One region of the Shewanella violacea DSS12 genome, then DNA from elsewhere that is predicted to be linked to it. Evidence: predicted binding sites of a transcription regulator. Region 1 holds the regulator's gene; the other holds the start of a gene.
What was found. The regulator MetJ, encoded in region 1, represses methionine synthesis genes. The targets are predictions, from matches to a motif close to TAGACGTCTAGACGTCTA.

Region 1 (11,173 bases):
TTATATAGGAAGTTAGTGCTCTTACCCGCAGCGGATACCACAACGAGATCGTCGCTGTTGCCGTGAGTGAGAAGGATATGAGCAACCCGGCGATAACAATCAGCATCCGCTAAACTGGAGCCTCCAAACTTATGCAAATGACAACGTGCCATCTCTTACTCCTATAATACCGGTTAACGACTGGCAGCTAATGCTGCAAAGAGTCCGGCTTGAACATCGGCAACTAAATCATCGGCATCTTCGATACCTACGGACAGACGGATAAGGGTCTCTTTTACTCCGGCTGCAGCGCGAGCCTCAGGCTCCATGGCTCTGTGGGTCATTGTCGCAGGAACCGCGACTAAACTTTCTACCCCACCTAAACTTTCAGCCAGTGAAAAAATAGAGAGTTTATCCAAGAATGCCACCAGCTCCTTCTCTCCACCCTTGAGTTCGAAACTCAACATGGCACCGAAGCCTTTCTGCTGTTTCGCGGCAATCTTATGACCCGGATGTGTTTCAAGACCCGGGTAGTATACCTTTTCCACGGCCAAACTAGTGGTTAATACTTCTAATATGCGCTGAGCATTAGCCTGATGCTCACGAATACGTACCGCAAGGGTACGAATACCACGTAAGGTTAGATAACTATCGAAGGCTGACCCAGTTAGGCCTAAGGTATTCGACCACCAATGTAATAACTCACCTAACTCGGCATCCTTAGCGACGACGGCACCACCGACTACGTCGCTATGGCCATTGATGTACTTAGTGGTCGAGTGAATAACGATATCGGCGCCGAGAAGCAAAGGTTGCTGTAGAATTGGCGACAGGAACGTATTATCGACCACCACTAAGGCATCTACTAAGTTACTTGCCTTGGAAATAGCTTCGATATCGACGACACGCAGTAGTGGATTAGACGGTGTTTCCAGCCAGACCATCTTAGGCTTGCGAGCAATAGCAACTTCGAGTGCAGCGCTGTCGGTCTGATCGACAACAGCTAACTTAAACGCTCCCTTCTTAGCCAAGTTAGTAAACAGACGATAGCTACCGCCATAACAGTCATGGGGAACCACAAGCAGGTCATCGGGACCCAACAGGCTAGTCACTAATGTAATCGCAGCCATACCTGTACAAGTCACTATGCCAGTTGCGCCTTTTTCCAGGCTAGCAATGGCATCCCCAAGAATAGATCGAGTCGGATTACCCGAACGGCTATAATCGAAGTCTCTAGGATTCTTATGGCCATCGAAGCAATAATTAGTCGATAAATAGATAGGGGGCACCACAGCACCATGTTGGGTATCGGATTCAATCCCTTGACGCACTGCAATTGTGGCTAACTTACGTTCGGTCATCTACTACTCCTAAACTATTTACTGAACACCTTTCCCCTACAAAAAATGGTTAAGAGATGTCTGGACGTCTAAATGTACCTAAGGGAAAGCCTAGCGTCAACCGAATATAGCCGTTTAGACGTCCAAACATATGGAAATCTATTTGCAATTGTCATAAATAAGAGGCAATAATTTGACTGTACAATTTAAAGGGTTAAAATCTGCCCCGAATTTTGAATATACAGGTGAGTCAATGACTGAGTGGAATGGCGATTATATCAGCCCATATGCTGAACACGGCAAGAAGAATGAACAAGTAAAGAAAATTACTGTTTCTATTCCCTTGAAGGTACTTAAGGTTCTTACCGATGAGCGCACCCGTCGCCAAGTGAATAACCTGCGTCATGCCACCAATAGTGAGTTGCTGTGCGAAGCATTCTTGCATGCATACACAGGTCAGCCTCTGCCTAACGATGATGACTTGTCTAAAGATAAGCCCGATACTATCCCGTCCGAAGTGAAGCGCTTGATGGATCAGATGGGTATCGCCTGGGAAGATGTGGAGTAAGCAGACTCACTAAAATCTTGAACAGTCAGTTTCAGGGATCGCATTGCGCTCCCTGCTCTCTTCTACACTAGTATCACCCCTGCCGAAACAATCGAGTCAGACTAATACATCAGATAAATAGTGCTAACTATTTCGCCATTCACAATACAATTTAGAGAAAAGCCGTGCTTTCAATGATAGATCCAACAACTCTGGCTCTAGCCTCGTTAATTATCTTCTGTGGCGCCTTAACCCAGAGCCTAATAGGTTTTGGCTTAGCCGTTGTCGCATCCCCTTTACTCTATATTGTCGATCCTGAGTTGGTACCTGTCCCGGTTATCGTCATGGGCTTCTCTATCTCCTTATTGACACTAATAAGAGAGCGAGGCGCCCTGAAGTTTAATGGGCTGCAATATGCACTACTTGGGCGAATACCAGGGGGCTTTATTGGTGTAGCACTATTAATATATGCACCACAAGCAATTCTTGGCTTGGCCATATCAGGCATAGTTGCCGCGGCAGTCATTTTAAGTTTACTCAAGTTCAACTTAGCCGTTAACCGCAAGAGTCTATTTGGCGCCGGCGTGATATCTGGCATATTTGGCAATATTGCCGCTATCGGCGGCCCGCCATTAGCAATTCTGCTTTCAGGACAAGATGCCCGTCAGTTTCGCGCCGCGCTATCAGCCTTCTTTGTCTTCAGTTCATTAATTGCCTTGGCTATTTTAGCCGTCACTGGCTTTATCAATGTCAGACATATATGGCTATCTCTGTTGCTTATGCCATCGGTGATCTTAGGTTATCTAGTGGCGGGAAGACTGATAGGACGAGTAGATAAAGATAAGACTCGCACCGCAACCCTCATCTTATGTTCAATCAGTTCAGTTTTGTTAGCCGTAAAGTCGTTAATGGAATTATAGAAAAGAGAGATACGAGAGCGTGACTCCGTCACTGTGAGTACGGAGCTTACCCCTCGGAGAACGCAGCAAAGCTGCTGCGAGAAGGCCTAAAAGCGAGGACGGAGCTTTGCTCCTCCGAGAAGGCTGAGAAGCGACTAGGAGGACGTCACTGCGCGAGGGCGTGACTTCGTCACAGGGACAAGCTTTAGCTCTTCTCTCGCAGCCAACTTGTTGGCGAACTCGTAGGGAACTTGTTCCCATCCTCGAAGCACAGCGTCCTCGAAGTGAGCTTACGAACATTCTCGAAACCAAGTGCCCTCGAAGCTGCTTTTAAAAATGATACGAAGTCTGCAGCACACCACCTACGGCATCATCGCTGCCGACTATGCCGGTAAAATCCAGGTAGAAGACTCGACCAAATTCGAAGCCTGTACCCAATGAGTAGATATTCGCTCTGTTGTCTTTCATATCGCGGCGATAACCTACACGCAATGCAAACCAATCTGTAGCCTTCAACTCGCCGCCAACACGCCAATATTGTGTACCTTCAATTTCTTCGAAGCGCTTATGGGCATTGAGATCTATATCTGAGGTCAAAGTTAGGCTACCCCAGTCGTAAGCCACACCTGCAGTAAAGATAGGCTCAATCTGATAGGTAAACTTACGACCTTGGGCTTCTACCGTCTCCACATCTTGGCTGATAAGATTACGACCCGACAGGCCGATGGTTAATCCAGATATAGGCTCCATGGCAATACCAACATCTAAGTTAAATGTGACCTCATCATTTCTGTACTTGGAATCATTAAAATCACTGGCTTCGAAGTTATTGGCACTGACTACGTAGTTGTATGTATCTATCCGCTGAAACTTAGGCGATATCCCCACAGCAATGGGCATATTGACGATTGAAAGTGGAAAACTCAGGGCTACGCCTAAATCAGAAACCACACCGGCAACCACAGCCCCTTGTGAATCTAAGTCTGCTAGGCCTGGGGGGGTATTAGCATCTAAGCCATTAAGGCTGTCTATATCCGACTGGGCTATAGCAGCGACTCCAATAGCATCGATATAGCTCTTATAAAATACCGCCATAGGCATCTTATGTGTGGGTAATACGATAGAAAATCCAATGCCTACACTTACATAAGCATTATTATCTTTTAAAGACTCGAGATCGCTAACTAGGTCATCACGAAACTTATCTACCCCTGTAGCATTACCTGCAGTGATTGCAGCGTCTAGAGCATCATAGGAGTCTTGCAGTGAGTCAAACTTATCTAGCATCTGATCTTTATCGGCGCCATCGGCTCCGAGTACCGGGAGTAACATGGCAAAATTATTGAACTTAGGTGCTTGTAGGGCCAATAGAGCGGGATTAATGAAGGCTGCCCCTACACGGTTTGATGAAGCCACGCCTGCGCCGCCCATGGCATCGCTGCGAGCCTCGTAGTATTGCTGCCCAGCGATAGCCATCGACGGGGAGAGTATCAGTGCACAGCTAAGTGCAAGTTTGAGCATTTTCATCCGTTCAGCCCTTATCTTTATTTTTATTTTCTGATGTTCATTACCTTCTCCCTACTTGGTAAAACTCAGCTTAGCGCTCTGAATAATACTGACAAAAATAAGTAGCAAGACATAAAAACAGTCGAATTTAAAGATAGTCCAACATTCTGAATTGTGTACGACGAACGCTTAAAAAACCAACACTAGTATCGATTTATTTTAATCTTTTTTTTAACAGGATTATCCCCCCAATAGGCATATAAGCTAACCAACTAATAAGTATGAATATCTACCACGTTTGATGGCTAATTAATCCACTGGGTAAATGACTAAATTCACAGTTAGTAAGTATAAATTATCTCTATTTGTCCTAAAGCACATAATCCTTAAAATGTTCAGCAGTAAAACCTACGAATTCTCTTAATATCGCTGGCTGAAATTTGTCTTTATGATAAAGCAGATAAAATGGTGTGTCGGCGACTCGCCAATCTTCAAATACTGAGACTAATTCACCACGATTGAGTTCTTCGACGCAATACAGCTGCGGCAATCTAACTATGCCATTGCCCGCCAAAGCGCTGTGTTTCATCGCCCTGCCATTTTTACAGCGAAAAACCCCATTGATATGCACATCGAGTTTATGCTCACCATTATCCACATGATAGAAGGACCAGTTATTGATCGATCCCGTTATACACTGGTGTGTTTTGAGTGATTTCGGATCTTGCGGGTAACCTCTAGACTGCAGATACTTAGGTGATGCTAAGGTCAAATTGGAAATATCCATCAGTTTACGTGCCACCAGCCCGGAATCTTCCAGCTCGCCCATCCTAAAGACCAGATCGAACTGATCAACTAATAGATCGACCCTTTGGCTACTAAAATCCAGCTCCACTGAGATCCCGGGATACTTAAGGATAAAGTCATTAATCAGACCAGCCACAACCTCCTCACCGAGATAACCACCGACACAGTTGATCTTGATGCTCCCCTGTAAGTTTTGAGCATTGTCTACGGCAATATCCACCGCCTGGTCGATACTGTCTAAGGCCGCCTTGCACCGACTAAAAAATGCCAGCCCTTGCTCAGTTAAACGTTGTGCTCTTGTCGTCCTGGTAATAAGTGTCACCCCTAGGTAGGACTCTAAATGGGACAACTGTTTAGAGAGATGGGAGCGTGAACAAATCAAGACTTCGGCCGCCTTAGTAAAGCTTCCTTGTTCAGCTATCACAGTGAACGCCTTAACATCTGCCAGATTTATTTCACTTTTACTCATACTCGATTCTCATATTGAAGATGCCAATTAGATTATGACATTAGGTGCCGCCTAGAAACAATCATGTTCTTTGCAGGGTATATATCAACAATAGCTCTAATTCTATAATGCTTGCAACTTGATTGAACGACTCAATAACCAGTCGCTTCTATCCCTCTAATAAGCAGATCAGAAGGTATAAACAGATGAAAGAACTTATCGTAATTACAGGCGCATCTTCAGGTATAGGCGCTGCTATGGCCAAGGCATTCAGCGCTAAGGGTCATCCGCTACTTTTATTGGCTCGCCGCCTCGAGCCCATGTTGGACCTAGAGCTAGAGAACAGCCTATGTATCAGTGTCGATGTAACAGACGGTGAAGCAATTAAGGCCGCTATTGCTACCTCAGTTGCCAAATTTGGCCCAGTTGGCGGCTTGATTAATAACGCTGGGGTCATGTTACTTGGCCACACAGATACTCAAGACCCTGCCGAGTGGAGCCGCATGATCAACATCAATGTCATGGGCGTACTCAATGGTATCCATGCTGTATTGGCCGATATGAAAGCACGCAAGACGGGGACTATCATCAATATCAGTTCGGTCGCGGGTCGTAAATCCTTCCCTAATCATGCGGCCTACTGCGCCACTAAATTTGCGGTACATGCACTGACCGAAAACATTCGCGAAGAAGTGGCCACCCATGATGTACGCCTTGTGACAATAGCGCCTGGGGCTGTTGAAACTGAGTTACTGTCACACACTAGCAGTGATGAAATAAAAGCCGGCTATGCAGATTGGAAAGAAGAGATGGGCGGCGTTATCGCGCCAGAAACTATCGCAGATGCGGCTTTATTTGCTTACCAGCAACCTCAAAGTGTCTGCGTGCGTGAAATCGTATTAGCTGCGACTCGTCAGCAAGCATAACAAGATACAAGTCATCGACAATCTAGGCAGCAGGGGTCGTGCATGTATGTCGTAGCAGGGCATTGCTGCCTAATACCAATAGATATAAGGCAGCAATAGCCGTGTTTGCTCTGACCCAAGTTTCGAGAAACTTGTCTCTTCGATTTAACCTTAAAAGGCACCAAGAGGCTAATTGACTATTAACCCTTTATTGCGATCCCCTTACTGCGACTCCTTTATTGAATTTATAATGGTCATCTTGATAAAAAAGTCTATTCAGGCAATCTCCCAAATTTAACCTTGTCGATCTCTGGGTATTGCAGCAAGTTCAACTCCACCAAGGGGCGGATTTTACCTATTGTGACAGAGACACCGGCCCAACCATCTTCATCCATCTCGAACACCACATAGGCAGTGCCATCCTTGAGCTCATAATATTTCACCTCGCCAGCCATCTTATAGGGACTTATTAGCTGAGCTAGTGTTTGCGCCAACTGACGTGCCGTTACATCTTGCTTCAATGGAGTTTCGATCATCTTGGTGCTATTGAAGGGATCGTCCCCACCTACTTGAATAAACTCCACCATCTGCAGATCATACCCTTCCATGTCTTGAGGTAAAATCATGTTAATAGGGCTGACATCGACAGAATCTTTCTGACTGCTACATTGGAGCAACGCAGCTCTGGACTCTGAAACTCTCTGCTTAAACTCATAGACGGAATTATCGTGATCTCGACTAACTGATGAATCTAGATAATAAGGGAAACCAGCCGCCTTATTGAGCACTAAAGCATACTTGTTATTTGCATGAACAATATAATCGGAGAAGTTAGCATGTTTCTGCACATCACATTGAGCTGTGTACTGATCTAGCAGGCGAAAAGCGATTAAGACCTCCCGGTGAAAACTATCTAGCTCATCCGTTATTTGCTGCCTTTTCCCTTGGAAACTTGCTAACCCGTAGCCCGCTAAAAATACCAAGATAGCGAGTAATATTAAAGGGAGTGCTTTAGGAAAGGTCCGTTTCAAACTCATATTTATTCCTTTGATTTATGTCGAACATAGTTATTGAATTTATCTTTAACAGGTCCATCAGCACCTCACCTATGAATCAATCTATGTTCCAATCTTGAGCCTTAAGCCTTAAGCCTTAAGCCTTAAGCCATAGTTCGTAGTTCATAGTTCATAGTTCAGAACTAGACTGAGGGCGAAACTGGATCCCTTTAATAGATAGATGAGGGTTAATGAAATAAATTCAACGCTACTAAGCTGAAATAATATCCTAGGCTAGTATTTTGTCGCCGTTAAACCTAAAGCAGACACCTTCAAGCATTTATCTCATAATGCGGATAATCGATATAACCTTCTGCGCCGCCGCCAAACAGAGGCCCCTTATCGAAATCAGCCAGGGGCAGTTGGTTAGACAGACGGTAAGGTAAGTCAGGATTAGCTATAAATGAACGGCCAAATGCGACTAAGTCAGCATGGCCACTGATTAAAATCTCATTGGCCCTGTGAATATCATAACGCCCTGCCACTATGATACAGGCTTTAAAAACCTCTCGCAGTGTAACTCTGAAACTAGCAGGGATCTGTGGTGCATCGTCCCAGTCAGCCTCAGAAAGATGCATATAAGCGATACCTATTGCAGATAACTGCTCTGCCGCGAGTAAGATGGCATCGACAATATCCGGACAATCCATATCCTTGAAGGTCACAAACGGCGCAAGTCTGACTCCAACTTTGTCGGCTCCGATTCTATTACTCACCGCCGACACCACCTCCATCAAGAAACGAATACGGTTTTCCCGACTGCCACCATAATCATCGGTTCTCTTATTGGAGTTAGTTCGTAAAAACTGATCGATGAGATACCCATTGCCACCGTGTATCTCCACCCCATCGAAGCCTGCATCTATGGCCTTAGCCGCACTATCGGCAAAGTCATTCACCACCCTATCGATATCTGACTGAGTCATCTCCCTAGGAGGCAGACAATCGATCATCTGGCCTTGAGGATGGGCTTCATCGACAATCCAGACCTTAGTGTCCGTAGGCTTAATCGCTGAGGGGGCTATCGGTGCCAGTCCCTGCTGAAAAACAGGGTGAGACACCCGGCCCACATGCCACAGCTGATTGAAAATGGTGCCTCCCACCTGGTGAACCGCTGAGGTCACCTTTCGCCAACCTTGGATCTGTTCATGGGTATAGACGCCCGGTGTAAAAGAATAGCCCTGGCTATCATCAGAAATTTGAGTCGCCTCCGTGATGATTAAGCCTGCCGAAGCCCGCTGGGCATAATATTCAGCCATCATCTCATTGGGTATATTGCCAGGCTGAGTGGTCCTAGATCGCGTCATAGGGGCCATCACCATACGATTGGATAAAGCGAGCCGACCATTTGAGTAAGGAGTAAATAACTTCATGATAAAACCTTATGCTGAGACTAGGTAGAGAGTTTTCAAGGGAGAAACTCACCATCTGAAAAATGTGAGACCAGTGTATAACCCGTATCAATTTTTGATAATTGGGCTATTATTAGAATCATTTTCAAAAAATATTTGATATGTATCACCTCAAAGATCTCCATCTCGCCATCAGAATCGCCGATCTTCACAGTATCTCGGCAGCCGGTCGCGAACTAGGTATGACGCCCGCGGCGGCCAGTGCGGCACTGCAACGACTGGAGAAGCAGATCGACTGCCAGCTGTTTTCCCGCTCTACCCGCAGCATGAAACTGACTCAGGAGGGGGAAGTCTTTATCGATACAGGACGTCAAGCCCTAGAGTTACTGGCAGGAGCTAGCACGGTCCTGGCGGATAACCGAGGAGAGCTAAAAGGAGAGATACGTATCGCCCTACCCTCAGATCTAGGGCGGAATCTCATTCGTGGCTGGCTGGATGATTTTGCCAATCAGGCTCCCGAGCTGACTCTCACCCTCTTCTTCGGCGATCATATGTCGGATCTCATCAATCAGAACCTACATCTTGCCCTTAGATATGGACAGCTTGAAGACTCAAGTCTTAAGCGCCGCCAGCTAGCCATGATCCACAGGGTCGCCATAGCCTCACCGGATTATCTCGCTAAGAGCGGAATACCCAAGCACCCCAATGAACTCAATCAACATAAAATATTGATCCTCAATCGAGGCGGCGAACCTTGGAATAAGTGGCGATTTAGCCATAAAGGAGCAGGCTATGAGGTTCATGTCAGAGGCAATAAAATCTGCAATGATGGCGCCGTCATTCGTGACTGGGCATTAGCCGGTGAAGGCATTGCCTATAAGAGTTGGTTAGATGTCGCCGCGGATGTACATCAGGGCAGGCTGGTATTGCTCTTTCCCGATCAGCTGGCGGAGAAAATCCCCCTACAACTCGTGTATCTACACACCGACTATCCAAGGTTAAAGATCCGTAAAACCATAGATTTTATCAACCAAGGTATCCAGGAATTTTGCCGCAGCTATCCCCTGTAAACTAACTAGTCCCGATTTATACCACAGCAGAAACCTGCCCCCATATTTGACCTCTCCTGCGACAGCTTGTCGCAGTTTGGCTATTAGCCTTTGTCACTCACTAACTTGACTGACACAATCCCCAACGAACCAAGATAGTCACATCAAAAAGCAAATCATCAACAGTCACACAACCTAAGATAAATACTATGACCTTGCGCTTATCAATTATCTCACTCTCGATCTTTTCAGCTCTATTCTCATCTTCCCATGCGTTCGCCGATGACGCTGGCTTCGAAGTTATCGAAGTAACCGGCCATCATGAAGGCAGCTACAGCTCGGTTGCGGTCGATGCTGTATCGCCTAAGGTCGATATCAGTGGCCTGCTGGAAAAAATTCCCGGAGCCGCCGTCAATGGCAATGGCCCACTCACTGGCATAGCCCAGTATCGCGGGCTCTATGGCAACAGGGTTAACACCCAAGTGAATGGCGTTAGCTTAGCCAGCGCGGGACCCAATGCCATGGATACCCCCTTAAGTTATGCGAGCTTAGTCAATAGTGAACGTCTCGAAATGACCCGAGGCATAGCGCCGGTTTCAGCCGGAACCGACACCATAGGCGGCAGCGTCAAGGTGATAGAGTCTCAAGCCAGTTTCGATGACGTCAGTGGTAAAGTCGCCGCGCAATATCAAGATAATGGTCAAAGGGGTCATGTTGGCGCTAAGGTCAATATTGGCAATCAAGACCACGCCCTACTGGTTTATGGCGACATACTTAAGGGCGATGACAACACCACTTCTGGCAATGGCCGCGAGATCTCACCAACGACCTATGACAAAAATATGTTTGGCGGACAGTACCGCTTCAATCTAGGTGCATCGAGCTCAGACAATGAGTCTATAGCCATAGGCTACCAGCATGTTGAAACCACCGAAGCCGGCACTCCGGCTCTGCCTATGGATATCGACTTTATCCGCAGTGACAGAGTAAAGCTTGAAGGCGTTCACGATATATCAGACTGGGAACTCAATTGGCACTTGGCCTACAGCGATGCCGAGCATGGCATGGATAATTTCAACCAGCGCATGAAAATGCCCTCGATGAATGCCAGATATAACAGCGCCGATAGCACTAGCTTCGACGGTCAATTATCTATAGCTAAAGACGCCTGGTTATTCGGACTTGATACTCAGCTTAGCGAGCATAACTCAGTGATCACCGACCCGACCATGGCCATGTTCCATGTGGATAATTTCAATGGTGTGAAAAATGATACCTACACAGCC
Region 2 (11,173 bases), 1.5 Mb from region 1:
AGATGCCCGAGCATTATTCTTGAGAATAATATCCATCGCCTCGGTACAAGTCTGCATAAAGCCTTGAAACTCCTCTTCACTCAAGTCTCCGGCGGCAAACATCTTCTTCAAAGCGACCACCTCATCGTGTAGATGGGATGCGGCTGTCACGCACACACCAATAGGGGTATTGATCTCATGGGCTATCCCAGCCACCATTTTGCCCAACGATGCCTGCTTCTCGGTTTCAACCAGATGAGCCTGAGCACTCTTGAGTTTATCTAAGGTCGATTGAAGCTCACGGGTTCTGTCATCGACTATGCCCTGCATCTGCTCTGAGTACCGCTTGGCCAACAACTCTTTCTCTTTCGAATAGTTAAGTTGTTGCCTCAATTGAGCCGGACTGATTTTTAACTGAGCCAGTAACTGGCCATAATATCGCTCTAAGGTTTGAGTCTCCTGCTTAGAATAAATATTCGACTGAGTCACCACCATATGAGCCACTGCAGCCCCAGTAATACCACTCAATAGCCGCTCGGTAGCGCGCTCTAGATTGGCCAATTCCTGCACATTGATAAGCTCGGCCTGACTCAAGCCCGCCTCACCTAAGCAGGCTGACAACTTAATATCGGCAAATTCAGGTGACAGGTACTGACTAAAAATAGCCTTTAGCAGCTCAAGTTTGGGCTTAAGCTCGATATCTCTGGGCAAGGTATCCATGATGGCTTCATCTTCTGCCACACGCTCTGCCATAACATCCATAAATTCGGCATTGTAACGCTTCTCCTCTCCGGACATCTTAGAGTACAAACTTCCCAATACCAGCGCCGAGATGTTTGCCGCCATTGACCAGAAGGTCCCATGACTGATCTTATGCATCTCAGTGCCAAATAAATGCTCTGGGTGCAGCCAGCCTACGCCGAAGGGGCCGGTTAACAAGATATCGGCGTTGATCCAGCCACTCTTCATTATTGCAGGCAACAAGAGGCAATATGCCCAGATGCCAAAGCCGGCGCACAGACCCGAAAATGCGCCTTTCGATGTCACTTGGGGCCAGTAAAGGCCGGCTATAACCAAGGGCAAAAACTGCAACACGGCGCCAAATGAGATCATACCCATGTTCACCAGCATGTAAGATTCACCTAAATAAAGGTAAAACACCTGTCCGGCACCGAGCACGACAAATACCGCCAACCAACGTGATTGCAGCAGATACTTTTTCAAGCGACTTTCGGGCCGAAACCACTGAATAAGCGGTAACACCAGATGGTTACTAAACATGGTAGATAGGGTCATTCCCGACACCATTAGCATGGCCATAGAGGCCGAGAAACCGCCAATAAACACGAATATGGTCAATAGCTCTTGGCCGGCTAACATGGGAATAGACAACATGTAGCTATCGGCTGTGTCCGGCCCTAATAACAGCAAGCCTGCCGCCGCGATAGGAGTGACAAACAGAGTCATCAGAATAAGATAGACAGGTAGCCACCACTGGACTTTTTTAACGTGATTAGGATCTGGGTTTTCCACCACCATCACATGGAACTGGCGCGGCAGTAACATAAAGGCAGAACCTGCTAACACTAGATAACTAAACCAGGTGACAAATGCGGGCTTAGAAGACATTTTAGCCGCCGCTTCTGGCATCTTCTGCTCCAATTGAGCAAAGATATCCAGGGGAGAGTCGAACATCACGAAACAGACAAACACCCCCACAGATAACATGGCTGCCAGCTTAACCAAGCCTTCCACGGCTAAGGCTAACATCATACCCGGGTGGCGCTCGGTGGGATCCAGATGGCGAATACCGAACACTATGGTAAACAGGGCGACGCCCAGCCAAACCAGCCAAGCTATGGTGAGCTTAACCTCGGTTTGCACCCCTAGAAGTAAATCGATAGACGTATTTATCGCCTTAAGTTGCAGGGCTAAATAAGGCACTATGCCTATCATGGCCACTAGAGCCGCGAGACCTGCCAAGGACACACTGCGGTTAAACCGTGCCGAGAGAAAATCAGCGATACTGGTCACCCTATAGATCTGCTTAATCAGCAATATTCTTTGCATCAAGGGCCAGATAACTATCATCAACAGAGTCGGCCCCAAGTAGATAGAGAGCATTAAGATACTGGATCGAGTCGCGATACCCACACTGCCGAAGAAGGTCCAACTGGTACAATATATGGCTAATGACAGGGCATAAACCACGGCACTAGTGGTGATTCTTTCGGCGGCTTTACTACCGGATTCTGCCCAAGCAGCAATGACATACAAGAGGCCTACATAAGCGAATATGATTAATAACAGGCTTGTAGCACTAATCATGCTGTCACCTCGCCTTTAAGGTGAGAGCCGAACAGCAAGCCGACATAAGCGAATATGATTAACAACAGACTCCTAGCACTAATCATGCTGTCACCTCAGCAATAAGGTGAGAGCCGAACAGCAAGCCGACATAAGCGAATATGATTAACAACAGACTCCTAGCACTAATCATGCTGTCACCTCAGCAATAAGGTGACAGCCGAACAGCAAGCCGACATAAGCCAATATGATTAACAACAGACTCCTAGCACTAATCATGCTGTCACCTCAGCAATAAGGTGACAGCCGAACAGCAAGCCGACATAAGCCAATATGATTAACAACAGACTCCTAGCACTAATCATGCTGTCACCTCAGCAATAAGGTGAGTGCCGAACAGCAAGCCGACATAAGCGAATATGATTAACAACAGACTCGTAGCACTAATCATGCAGTCACCTCAGCAATAAGGTGAGTGTAACTAGTGATCTTTAAACTAGCGGCGCAATGTTGAGTAATTGCACTGTCACAGCAAAAGGAGTCATAAACAATTGGGATGTATGAAGTGAAAAGCACAGGTTTTAGCGTCTCAACGAGAGACTGGAGAGGTACGTTTGACTCAAATTCATATCTAGACATCATCGACCAAGCTACTTAGTCAAAGCATATAAAAATAGAATTAAAGACAGCCAAATCAGTGTAATGCTTAGTAACATGCTAGATAGGCTAAATGCTATGTTGCTGGCAACTGGCCATGAGACGATAAAAAACCAAGTGACTAGGGCCAACAGCCTGAAGGCTGCTTGATTATTATTTTTCCTCCACACCACATTTCTCCTGTAAAGAGCCTGTTTAAAGCATAGTTCAGACCTTAAAAAGAGTGGCGAAATCATTAAGAAATAAGTCAATATACAAGGCGATAGAACACACAATATGGCGACTCGACACAGAAACGTGTCTGGTTTAGTATAGACGTCTATACGTATAAACATCCAAACGAAACCAGCATATGGTTTCAATAGAGATGCAGCGCAGATCTATTAAGGTAGGTAGAACTTATGGCCAATGACACCCTCAGTACCCCAATAATAACCAAAGAGAAAGGTCAAGAGCTCACCTTAAAATTGACCCGACAACTCGAGCAAGAGATCCTAATTCTCGATGGTGCCATGGGCACCATGATCCAAGATCTTAAGTTGGAAGAGGAAGATTTTCGCGGCGAACAGTTCAAAGACTGGCATAAAGATGTAAAGGGCAACAACGACATGTTGGTGCTCACTCAGCCTGCTGCCATCAAGGGCATTCATAAACAATACCTACTGGCCGGCGCCGATATTATCGAGACCAACACCTTCAACTCGACGCGCATCGCCATGGCCGACTACGACATGCAGGAGTTCTCGGCCCAGATAAACCTTGAGGGAGCCCGCCTAGCCCGCGCCGCTGCCGATGAAGTCGAGCAAGAGACTGGCCGCAGCTGTTATGTTGCCGGTGTACTGGGCCCGACTAACCGCACCTGTTCTATTAGCCCAGATGTGAACGACCCCGGATACCGTAATGTCAGCTTCGATGAGCTGGTGGAGGCTTATGTCGAGTCCATCAATGCCCTGATTGAAGGCGGCGCGGATATCATAATGGTAGAAACCATTTTCGATACCTTAAACGCCAAGGCTGCCCTATTTGCCGTCGAGACCGTCTATGACGATCTAGGTGCACGCTTACCCATAATGATCTCCGGCACCATTACCGATGCATCAGGCCGCACCTTGACCGGACAAACCACCGAAGCTTTCTACAACTCACTACGCCATGTTAAGCCGCTATCGATTGGCCTTAACTGCGCCTTGGGGCCTAAAGAGCTGCGCCCTTATGTGGAAGAGCTATCTAAGATTTCCGAGTGTTTCGTCTCGGCTCACCCAAATGCTGGCCTACCCAATGAGTTCGGTGGCTATGATGAAACCCCCAAGCAGATGGCCGATATTATTGGTGAGTGGGCCGAGGAAGGCTTCCTTAATATCATCGGTGGCTGTTGTGGTACCACGCCAGATCATATTCGCGTTATTCGCGAAGCCGTGATCAAGCACCCTGCCCGTCAGCTGCCGGATATCCCGGTGGCCTGTCGTCTGTCTGGCCTTGAGCCACTGACTATAGATGAAAACTCGCTGTTTCTTAACGTGGGTGAACGTACCAATGTCACCGGCTCGGCCAAGTTTCTACGTCTTATCAAGACAGGAGAGTTCGAAGAGGCGTTATCTGTTGCCCGCGATCAAGTAGAGAATGGCGCGCAGATCATAGATATCAACATGGATGAGGGCATGCTCGACGGCGTGGAGATCATGCACAAGTTCCTCAACCTTATCGCCTCCGAGCCGGACATCTCACGTGTGCCGATTATGATCGACTCCTCCAAGTGGGAAGTGATCGAGGCCGGCCTCAAGTGTATTCAAGGTAAAGGTATCGTTAACTCTATCTCGCTTAAAGAGGGAGAAGAGAAGTTTATCCAGCAGGCCACCTTAGTTAAACGCTACGGCGCCGCAGCTATCATCATGGCCTTCGACGAACAGGGTCAGGCCGATACAAAGGCGCGCAAGATAGAGATTTGTACCCGCGCCTATCGAGTATTGGTGGATAAGGTGGGCTTCCCGCCGGAAGATATCATCTTCGATCCCAATATTTTCGCCATTGCCACAGGTATCGAAGAGCACGACAACTATGCCGTCGACTTTATCGAAGCCACCGCCGAGATAAAACGCACCTTGCCCCACGCCATGATCTCCGGCGGTGTATCTAACGTCTCCTTCTCCTTCCGTGGTAACAACCCGGTACGAGAGGCTATTCATGCCGTGTTCCTCTACCACGCCATTCAAGCTGGCATGGACATGGGCATCGTCAACGCAGGTCAATTATCCATCTATGACGACATCGACCCTGAACTTAAGGAAAGGGTTGAGGCCATAGTCGGCAACTTGCCTTGCACCGCAGTGGATAAGAATGGTGATGCCACTAATAACACAGAACTCTTATTAGAAGTTGCGGAGAAGTTCCGCGGCGACGGCAGTCAAACAGCCAAGAAAGAAGATCTCGAATGGCGCAGCTGGGAGGTCAATAAACGCCTGTCTCACGCCCTGGTTAAAGGCATCACAGATTATATCGTCCAAGACACAGAAGAGGCGCGAGCGGCGTCGAGCCGTCCGCTGGATGTGATCGAAGGTGCCTTGATGGACGGCATGAATGTGGTCGGTGACCTGTTCGGCTCGGGCAAGATGTTCCTGCCCCAGGTCGTTAAATCGGCCCGGGTGATGAAAAAAGCCGTGGCTTACCTCAACCCTTATATCGAAGAAGAGAAGACCCCAGGTCAATCGAACGGCAAGATCTTAATGGTCACAGTTAAGGGCGACGTGCACGATATCGGCAAGAATATCGTCGGCGTGGTACTGGCCTGTAACGGCTATGATGTTATTGATTTAGGAGTCATGGTGCCGGTGGAGAAGATCATCGATGTGGCCATTACCGAGAACGTCGACATCATAGGCATGTCAGGGCTTATCACCCCAAGTCTGGATGAGATGGTGCATAACGTTAAGAGCTTCCATAAGGCGGGCTTAACCATTCCAACGATTATCGGCGGCGCAACTTGCTCGAAAATTCACACAGCTGTGAAAATTGCCCCTCACTCACCGACGGGCGCCATCTATATCGCCGACGCCTCCCGCGCCGTGCCTATGGTGTCAAAGCTGATTAATAACGAGACTCGTCAGGCCACCATAGACGCCGCCTATGAGGAATATGATGTGATGCGCGAGAAGCGCCTGTCACAGACCAAACGTAAGATCATCACCACTATCGAAGCGGCCCGTGATAATCGCTGCAAGTATGACTGGGACAACTACACCCCATTTATCCCCAATCAGCTAGGGCGTCAGGTATTCGATGACTATCCATTAGAAGACCTAGTAGATCGTATCGATTGGACGCCATTTTTCCGCAGCTGGGAGCTACATGGACACTTCCCTAAAATCTTAACCGATAAGGTCGTAGGCGAGGAAGCCACTAAGCTGTTTGCCGATGGCAAGGCCATGTTGAAGCGAATCATCGACGAGAAATGGCTTACCGCCAAGGGCGTTATTGGCCTGTTTCCGGCTAATACCGTCAATCATGACGATATTGAGCTGTACTCTTGTGATGGAACGGATGAGTCTCGCGACAAACCAATAATAACCCTACATCACCTGCGCATGCAGATAGAGCGTGTGGGCAACGACAACTTCTGTCTGGCCGACTTTGTCGCGCCGAAAGACTCAGGGGTTGCCGACTACATGGGCGGCTTCGCAGTTACCGCAGGTCATGGTATCGACGAGCATATTGCACGCTTCGAAGCAGACCACGATGACTACAGCGCCATCATGCTCAAGTGTCTGGCCGACCGTTTGGCCGAAGCCTTCGCCGAGCGCATGCATGAACGCGTGCGTAAGGAGTTCTGGGGTTATGCATCTGATGAAGTGTTAGATAACGAAGCGCTTATTCGTGAGAAGTATAAAGGCATACGACCGGCGCCTGGTTACCCAGCTTGCCCCGACCACACAGAGAAGGGCCTGCTTTGGGATCTATTAAAGCCTGATGAGACCATAGGTCTTAATATCACCGAGAGCTACGCCATGTACCCCACAGCTGCAGTTTCTGGCTGGTACTTCGCCCATCCTAAGTCACGTTACTTTGGCGTGACCAATATCGGCAAAGATCAGGTAGAGGATTATGCGCAGCGTAAGGGTATGAGTATAGAAGAAACCGAGAGATGGCTCTCTCCGGTGTTGGACTATGATCCAGAATAGGGAGTGATTCCGAATAATCGGGATCTTGGATTACCCTGGTCGCGGACTGATTAGTTTTTATTAAGGCCACAGCCTTGAGCGGGAGAGCAAACTTGTTTGCTCGGTGGCCAACGGCCTAAAACAAAGAGTATAGCCCTGAACCGGAAGGCGGACTTGTCCGTCTGGTGACCAGAGGTCTAAAACAAAGAATGCAGCCCTGAGCGGGAGTAAGGAGTGTTTACTCTTTTTGATTGTCATCCCGGTGCTCTTTTAGGCCGGGATCTAGTTTTCACTTTCCAAACTCCGTTTGGATGTAGATCCCAAGGTCCACCCCTTCTCGTAATCAAGACTAGGGCAAGGAGGACTGCTCGTATGATGTGAATGGTCTTGCATATTCCTGACATACATAAGACATTTCCCATAACCCTATGGAACAGATGCACGAGAAAGACCCTGTGGGTCTTACGTGCCTTGGGGATAAATGCCTGCTGCTGCATTTAGATCAAATGAGGTAAGTATGATCTAGCCCCACTTCTTATTAAACTTCATAGTGCTATAGTGGCTACAGTAGCAAAACAAGTTTCAAACATAATTACCGACATAAGTTCCTAAATACGTTCCGAATAATAGTTTCAGTTCACCATTCAGGGGTTACCTATGCTAAATGAGAATCATGCGCTTATTTTCGACTTTCCAGAATATAAACAAGACATTGTTTATTTGAATTATAAAGACGAAACATTCACAACATTATCCAAGCAGTATCACCTACTCGATTATGATATTCGTCAGCTAGAAATTGACGGTAGTCCAACCGATGACGAGCATATGCATCAGCTAAAATTACAACGCGCGAACTTGAAAGACCTCTTGTTCCAGCAGTTGAAAGCTCATCACGACAGTCCGATTACAACCAGCTAGTTCCAAAGCTTGAGCCTGAGCATGCAATAAATAACAGGGCAGCCCAGAGTTTCCCTGGTCATTCCGGCAAGGGTTTAGCCGGAATCCATTGTGCCGCCCACAGTCATTCCGGTGATATTTAGACCGAAATCTATTGTGTCGCCCCCGTCATTCAGCAGTTTTTAGGCCTAAACGAAATAGCCTGTCATCCCGGTGTTCTTTTAGGCCGGGATCTGTCTCTTTATGTTATCTAAAGCACCTATAACGCCCAGTCAAAGCCGCCCTATTGAGACAAGCAAACCCATTTATTTAGCCAGTTCGCCAATTATGTCCATACAAAAAGGCCAGTTCAGCTTCCATGCTTCTCGTTCATCAGCTTATGGCTAGGCAATATCCCCCTAGCTCCCACCCATGGGCTTATGGAAAAAGACAAGATAGGCACATATAACTGATTGTATCTTGAGGTCATGTCTTCAGCTTAAATTATTGGGGGGTTTCCCCCTTACATTTAAGTCTGCAAATTCGCCACTCTCACCACGCTATACATACCAGACACACTAGATATGCCATGGCTGACACGAGAATCACACATGTGCGACACTTTGTCGCACAAGTAAAAAACCAAAACACTTACAATGGCAACAATTAAGCTAATCAAAAAATATTTGTTTCTATGACTAAAAAAGTAAAATATTGTCTGTTTTCTCTTCTTGTTATTCAATATTGCAACCCAGCTTTAGCTGACACTTTATCCCCCTTGTATGACCAGGGTAACATTGAACGTATTAGCGTAACGGCAACACGTCAGGAGTCGTTAGATACTGATCTGGCAATGTCGCTACAAGGGATCAGCAAAGAAGAACTAGCTATTGATAATGGTCAGCATGCAGCTGAATCACTTAACAGTATTTCAGGTGTGTTAATTGACCAGTTATCTGGCGGGCAAGGTCACAAAGCGGCAATTAGAATGCCAATGAATACCAGTGGTTACTATTTGTATTTGCAGGATAATATTCCGCTGCAATCCCCTGCGTTTTTTAACCATAACGCACTTTGGTGGTCCAGTTTTAATTCGAATATTGCCAGAATGGAAGTGTTGAAAGGCGCCGGTACTGCCTTATATGGCTCTGGTGCTGTCGCGGCAACCGTTAATATTTTATCAAAAGAGGTGGCTGAGTCACCTGAAACAGATATCAATTTGATGCTCGGGGAAGATGAGTATTCTAAGGTGCAATTCAGTCACAGCAATATACTGTCTGATACCCAAGGTTTCAGAGTGTCGGCTTCATATCTAAACAATGAAGGCTGGCGTGACCATACAGGATCGAAGCGCGCTGAGTTAACACTTCGCCATGAACTAGACCTAGGTGATAATGAACGTTTAGTGACTTCTTTGGTGATTTCAGATCTTGAACAAGAAATGGCTGGAAATTTAACTGAAGATTTGTATAACAATGACAAGACTAACTCTGGGTTATCTGATGATGTTTTAGCCAGTGATCCATTACGTAAAACTCAATATATGAGACTCTCTAGCCAGTGGGACAAAACTGCCGGCGATAATTATTATTCATTGATTCCTTATTATCGTTACCGTACCAATGATTACACGGCAACTTGGAATCAAAATATGCCCAAAATAGAGTCTAAAGTACAAACCTTAGGCTTATTAGCATTAGCAAACTTTGAACACTCTAATGATAGCGATACAAGTATTGGTTTGGATATAGAGCTTACCCAAGGGGATCTATTTTCTTACCAGATTCTTGATTATTCAACCACAGGTTGGAAAGCAGATACCTTTATTAAAGGGGAGAAGTTTTTTGATGACACCACTCAATACATCAGTCTTTCTCCATATATTCAACATAAGCGAAATATAGCAAAAAATCTGGATTTAACCTTAGGTGCACGCTACGACTATGCGCATTACGACTTTAAAAACCATTTAAGTCTTTATGGTGATATTGGCCACGGCAAACAAAGTCTTGAAGATAGAACGGATAATTTTAACCATTTTAGCCCTAAGGCAAGTTTAAATTATCATTTAACACCAGATAGCAGTGTTTATTTACGTTATGCCAATAGTTTTCGCTTACCAACCGCTGGAAGCTTATATCACTTAACGATTAAAGATGATGGCGATGCCAAAGCTGTCGACCCAGAAATCTCCGATACTTATGAACTTGGCTACAAATCTAATTGGAAATCAATTTCTTTCGATACTGCAGTTTATTATATGGATGTTGATGATGGAATTGTTTATGCCTATAACGATTCAGGGCAAAGGTATTTAACCAATGCGACTCGTGTTATCCATAAAGGCATAGAAATATCTGTGGCATGGAAAATTAATGAACAAGTTAATATCAGTACAGCATATAGCAAGTCTAAGCATGAATTTGATCAGCATGATGATTATTCTGGTAATGAAATGGCGGCTTCACCCGACTACATAGCCAATGTAAGGTTACGCTACACACCTGAATTTATTGAAGACTTAACTGTTATGCTAGAGGTGCAATCTATTGGTAAATATTGGTTAGATGACGCTAACAGCCAAGATGATGATGGTATTGACCGTATCCAAGATGGATACACTATCGCCAATGTAAAAGCGCTTTATCAGGTGTCTGAACAGCTTTCATTCAATGCCAGAGTATTAAATATTACTGATAATGAATATGTACAGCAAGCCTCATATCGATATGGGAAAACACTATATTCTCCAGGAACTCCAATTACAGCTTATGTTGGCTTAAACTACAAATGGTAAAACCAACAGTATTTAAATGTAATAACCTTATATAGCTAAACACCAGCTAATTATTTAAAAACAAAAACTCACTAAAGACATGGATATATTTTGTTAGAGCTAAGATTAATTAGCTCTAACCCTTCCGCCTATCTTTTCACTGTGAAGCCACACAAAAATCAAGCCTGAAATTATAATCGTTCATATATCAATCCGATGGAAAAGTATCAATGACCTAGATGTCTATAAATCCAATCGAGAAGCTAAATAGCTGCTTTAAAATCGATAACAAGAAGTATTAAAGCAATGGATGAGCTAATTTATCCTTGCTGAGCTTAGTGCTCAGTCCACAAACGTATAATTAAATTTATGAGGTTGCCTCAGATTAACAACGCCTCGATTGTAAATATTCATGAGATTAGCA

Region 2: a site for MetJ is predicted at 3,256-3,273, ahead of metH (methionine synthase). Genes of this name have one in related genera too.

The regions. Positions count from the first base shown of each region.
Region 1 covers NC_014012.1:4,242,168-4,253,340, forward strand. Annotated here, with positions in the region: gene SVI_RS17620 (bifunctional aspartate kinase/homoserine dehydrogenase II) at 1-152, opposite strand, end outside; gene metB (cystathionine gamma-synthase) at 174-1,340, opposite strand; gene metJ (met regulon transcriptional regulator MetJ) at 1,573-1,887, shown strand; gene SVI_RS17635 (sulfite exporter TauE/SafE family protein) at 2,052-2,786, shown strand; gene SVI_RS17640 (conjugal transfer protein TraF) at 3,096-4,292, opposite strand; gene SVI_RS17645 (LysR family transcriptional regulator) at 4,642-5,547, opposite strand; gene SVI_RS17650 (SDR family oxidoreductase) at 5,733-6,452, shown strand; gene SVI_RS20820 (hypothetical protein) at 6,704-7,468, opposite strand; gene SVI_RS17660 (alkene reductase) at 7,759-8,859, opposite strand; gene SVI_RS17665 (LysR family transcriptional regulator) at 9,000-9,908, shown strand; gene SVI_RS17670 (TonB-dependent receptor) at 10,097-11,173, shown strand, end outside.
Region 2 covers NC_014012.1:776,655-787,827, reverse strand. Annotated here, with positions in the region: gene SVI_RS03100 (sensor histidine kinase) at 1-2,307, opposite strand, end outside; gene metH (methionine synthase) at 3,345-7,115, shown strand; gene SVI_RS03090 (YdcH family protein) at 7,752-8,015, shown strand; gene SVI_RS03085 (TonB-dependent receptor) at 8,668-10,770, shown strand.